DNA from 2 places in the Enterococcus sp. UD-01 genome. Region 1 is predicted to be linked to the other one. Evidence: riboswitches for the same ligand, from Rfam matches in the RefSeq annotation. Region 1 holds a riboswitch; the other holds the start of a gene.
The links. Region 1 has a riboswitch for thiamine pyrophosphate ahead of thiT (energy-coupled thiamine transporter ThiT). Riboswitches for the same ligand answer to the same signal wherever they lie in the genome.

Region 1 (2,465 bases):
TTCGTCACACTCTTTTTGTCTGTCATTGCATACCTTAGTAGAATATGAGAAGATTAAGGAAAACCAAGGAGTAGAAAATGAATAGAACCTCAACTATTGAATGGACATTTAACGAAAGTAGTAAGACCATCTGGCGCGTTGTGACCGACAATCAAGAATATGCTTGGCGCAGCGATCTTGAGAGGATAGAATCCTCAAGTCCGCAGGAGTTCACCGAGTATTATCGAGGTGGCGGTGCAACTGAATTTCATATTATAGCCAAGGAAGAGACCAAATTCTACGCCTTTGAGCTGTCCAACAAGCTTTTTACGGGCAAATGGGAAGGACGATTCGTTTCTTTAGCCGAACAGCAAACAACGATGATTTTCACTGAATCTCTAGATTTCAAAAATCCACTGATTTATCTACTTTCTTTTTTCATGCTTAATCTGAAAAAAATGCAGACAACTTATATGAAGGATTTAGAAAACAAACTGAAAGCAAAGACAAAATAATTATCTGTTCTCAGCTATTTAACGGCTTGTATCAAAACAGCAGAAATTCGTTCCAGGTCTTCCTGCGTGCCGCGTAATTCATAATCAGCCAAGAAAGGAAACTGAAATTTTTCCGCATATTGCTTGGCGGTCAAACAATATTGATGATTAAAGTTTTTATTACCGCTGCCGATAACGCCTAAACAATAACGATAATTATCATGAAATTCTAAGTATTCCCGCATGGTTTCTGTTAAAATTTCGGTATCACCATTATCCACACCATTCCCGCCGTCCAAATAGGTTGGAACAAAGGTGAAAAACGAGTCATGCTCATCTTCAAAGACAGAATTTTCATGAATTTCTTTCAGCTCAACAGTGACCTCATACTGATTTTGAATATAAGCAGCCAAGCGCTGCACAAACGAACGAGTATTACCGGAAATAGAAATATAAAGTATTTTCATAGCTAGACCTCCAATTCTAGGTTCTCTTTTACTATAGTAGGAATCTAGCCGTTTTACAACCTATTCCTGCAGAAAAATTTTGGTTCGTAATTTCCCCGAATCCCAAGGCTGACTCTTTACTTTTCCTTCAACTCATGGTAATCTTGAACCGTTATTATCAATGAATAACATAAAAATAATTAAATAGAACCCATCACAAAGGGGAGCTTTGGCTGAGAATGAGTATCCGCTCTAAACCCTTCGAACCTGTTCGTTAATACGAGTGTAGGAATTGTGATGGAGTAAAATAGATCTTTTACTCCTCCTTTGTGACTTGGCTGTTCTAAAGGAGGAATTTTTTATGCAAAGAAAATTGGCGCTGCAGGTCTGGATTGAAGGAACCATGTTCGCTGCGCTGGCGATGGTGCTTACCTTTATTCCAACCAGTATCGGCAGTAGTTTTTCTGTATCTCTAGGAATGATTCCCATCACACTTTTTGCTTTAAGAAGAGGAACAAAAGCGGGTTTTTTCGCGGCGTTTATTTGGGGACTGCTACATTTTCCTTTGGCGCAAGTCTATTATTTAACACCGGTACAAGTTATTATTGAATATATTTTGGCATTTGCTTTTGCTGGGTTTGCGGGGATGTTTAGCGATAAACTGCAGGAAGCAGTGAAAGAGAGTGCTTTTAGAAAAAGTAGTTTACTTATTTGTTATGCTACTTTCTTCGGTACGCTTATGCGTTATTTTTGGCATTTTATTGCCGGTGTTATCTTCTGGGGCAGCTTTGCTTTGTGGGGGATGAATCCATGGTTGTTTTCCTTTGTGATGAACGGCTTAAGTGGGTTAGCAACGGCTATTGTGACGGCAATTGCTCTAATCGTACTACTTAAAATCAACCCTAAGCTATTTTTACCGGAGCATGCAGCACATAGTCATAAACGAATATAAGCAAAAAAAACAGGTCTAATTTGGGGGAGGAACTTCAATTTAGACCTGTTTTCTACTGGTGATTACATCTGCATCCAAGTTGGTTCTAAGGTGTTTCCATCAGGGTCCTGCACCTCAAGTCCAAACATTTGCTCTTCCGGCATGCCCATATCGATATGGTAAAAATCGCCGCCGTTGGCCTTTGCGGTTTCTCCAAATTCTTTGACAGCCTCTGCACTTTCCATGCTAAAGGAAACAAGTACGCTACTAGTCGTATGTGCATCAGCAATCTTTTTATCTTTGATAAATTTACTATAAAACGCATGATCTAACAACATAATCCAAAAATGATCGTCCCAAACCATGGAGCTTGCTTCGTCCGTTGAAAATTCTTCATTTTTTTTAAAGCCTAACTGTTCATAAAATTCTGTAGAACGCTTGACATCACTCACTGGAAAGTTCACAAAAACCATTGTAGCCATAAAGCTCAGCCTTCTTTCATTTTTTGATTTGTACGAGTAGAGCATCTCATGATAGGATTTCTTTGTCAAAAATAAGAAACCAAAAAAGTAGAAAAGCGCAATAATAAGACAACTTCCCGCCGTGAAAGGTCTG
Region 2 (2,465 bases), on a different contig from region 1:
TATTTTTATAAGAAAAAAGGCCTTTCTGTTTCTAAAGGCATCGGCATTACCGCACTTCATATGATTATGTACAAAGTGGCAGTGATTTTTTGGGCTGTGCTTGGCTTAATTATTCAGTTTTCTTTATTTTACGAGCATTCACCGAAAATGATTCCGTTTATTTTAGCGGGTGTCATTTTAACTTTTGCTATTATCTTTTCCTTGTTAGTTCTTTCCAGCAGTATTAATCTGCAGGTTTTGCTGACGAGCTGGGCGCACAAGCATTTGAAGCGTAAAAAGCTGCGTGACTGGGCGGACAAATGTAATATCCAAATTTATTCATTAAGAGAGACCGTTCAGACGATTACACAGGATCGTTCCGCTTGGCTGCGTGTTTTGGGTTGGAATATTGCTAAATTGCCTTGTTGGTATGTGATTCCTTATATTGTTTTATTGGAAAATCATCCCACCATTGATTTCCTGTTGGTCTTTTCGTTTACCAGCTTTGCGGTTATTTTATCGGGTGTATTTCCAACGCCGGCTGGTATCGGACCTTTTGAATTCGTGTATTTGCTATTGTTTAAGCCGCTGGTAGGTACCGTTGATGCCGTTGCTTCGCTTTTATTGTATCGTTTTGCCAGCTTTGTTTTACCGTTTATTATCGGGTTTGTTTTTGTGGTGGTTGAAAAAAGAAGAGAAATAAAATCCGAGCTGCATGCGGTGCGCCAAGAGAAGGAAGAGACACGGGAAGAATAAAAAAGTTTTTTAAGAACTTAGTTTTAATAAAAAAGGACGTAAAAAAGTAACGATCGAAGCATGAATGTGTTATACTTTAGAAGTACTGGGGGAGTCATATTGACTGAGATGTTCCAAAAGAACGGACCCTTTGAACCTGAGAGTTGAGACTCGCGTAGGGAAGTAGTCTAAGAGATAAAATAAACGACACGACTCTATGAAATGGTAAAGCATTTTGTAGAGTTTTTTTGTTTTTTAGAGTTCTTCTCGAAAAATGAGGAGGAGAGAAATGACCTTTACCACGGAAGTACGAACAGCAGCAGAGCCGATTTGGCAGCAAAGCAAGCTGCATCCGTTTATTTCAGAGTTGAAGGCGGGGACGCTGGCGCCGGAGATATTTCGTTTTTATCTTTTGCAGGATCGGTATTATTTAGAAGAATTTAGCCGAATTCAGTTAAAAGCGGTAGCGCTTACGACAGATGAGAAAATTCAGCAGCAATTGGTGCAAAATGTTGAAAGTCTGGAAAGAGCTGAAATCCAAACAAGACAATTGTTTTTTACAGATTTACAAATAACGGATGGGGAAATTGCTCAAACCTCTATCGCACCAAATGCGTATCATTATGTTGCTCACTTACATCATAAGCTGGGCACAGGAAGCATCGCCGTAACACAAGCGGCTTTATTGCCATGTTATTGGCTTTATCAGGAAATCGGGACCGAACTGATTAAAAGCGGTTCACCTGTTCCAATTTATCAACGCTGGATTGAAACCTATGATCAACTGGCTTATCGAGAAACGGTTCGTCGTCAAAGAGATTTAACGGATGCTTTAGCAGAGCAAGCTTCTGAGGAAGAACGGGCTGCGATGAAGGAGGCCTTTCTTATCAGTAGCTATGAAGAGGTTAATTTTTGGGAAATGGCTTATACAAAACAACAATGGGGGCAAAAGGAATGAAAGCATACAAGTTAATCGAAACCATCAGAACTGAAAATCCACTGGTTCATAACATTACCAATATTGTCGTTGCAAATGATTCTGCTAATGGCTTGTTGGCAATTGGGGCTTCACCTTTTATGTCAAGCACAGTGGCGGAAATGGAAGAGGTCGCGACTTTGGCTGATGTAGTTGTTTTAAATATGGGCACATTAAATGATGAACAGCTGCAGGCAATGATTACGGCAGGAAAAAAAGCGAATGAATTAGGCAAGCCAATTGTCTTGGATCCTGTCGGTGCTGGTGCAACCAGCTATCGGCAACAAGCTGTAAAGCAGTTATTAAGGGAGATAAAGCCAACCTTAATTCGGGGGAATACTGGTGAAATTGCTGCCTTAGCCGGTGTTACTTGGTCCGCCAAAGGAGTAGATGCCGGTAGCGGTACAGGCAATGTACAGGAAATAGCGAAGCAGCTGGCGCAACAGACACAAACGTTAGTAGTAGTTAGCGGAGAAACGGATATTATCACAAATGGTCAACGGACGTATTTGGTTCATAACGGAACGCCTTATTTTACGAAGATGACTGGGGCGGGGTGTTTACATGGTTGTATTTGCGGTGCTTTTTTAGCAGTTGCTGAGGAAGAGCTTTTGGAAAGTGTCGCTGCCGCTAGTACTATGTATGCTTTGGCTGGTGAGTTAGTGTCAGAGCAGCTGAATGGCTTAGCTGTTGGGTCGTTTAGAACGTATTTGCTCGATCAACTGTCACAAATCACTGAAACAATTGTTCGCGAAAGAGCGAGAGTAGAAAGGAT

Region 2: it holds a riboswitch for thiamine pyrophosphate, as region 1 does, so the genes downstream of both, tenA (thiaminase II) here and thiT (energy-coupled thiamine transporter ThiT) in region 1, are expected to answer to the same signal.

The regions. Positions count from the first base shown of each region.
Region 1 is NZ_JBIYEU010000014.1:60,461-62,925, reverse strand. It holds gene ABH902_RS11780 (polyketide cyclase) at 78-494, shown strand; gene nrdI (class Ib ribonucleoside-diphosphate reductase assembly flavoprotein NrdI) at 509-940, opposite strand; TPP riboswitch at 1,130-1,228, shown strand; gene thiT (energy-coupled thiamine transporter ThiT) at 1,281-1,871, shown strand; gene ABH902_RS11765 (VOC family protein) at 1,934-2,332, opposite strand.
Region 2 is NZ_JBIYEU010000007.1:141,449-143,913, reverse strand. It holds gene ABH902_RS08375 (YbhN family protein) at 1-735, shown strand, start outside; TPP riboswitch at 813-913, shown strand; gene tenA (thiaminase II) at 1,004-1,672, shown strand; gene thiM (hydroxyethylthiazole kinase) at 1,627-2,465, shown strand, end outside.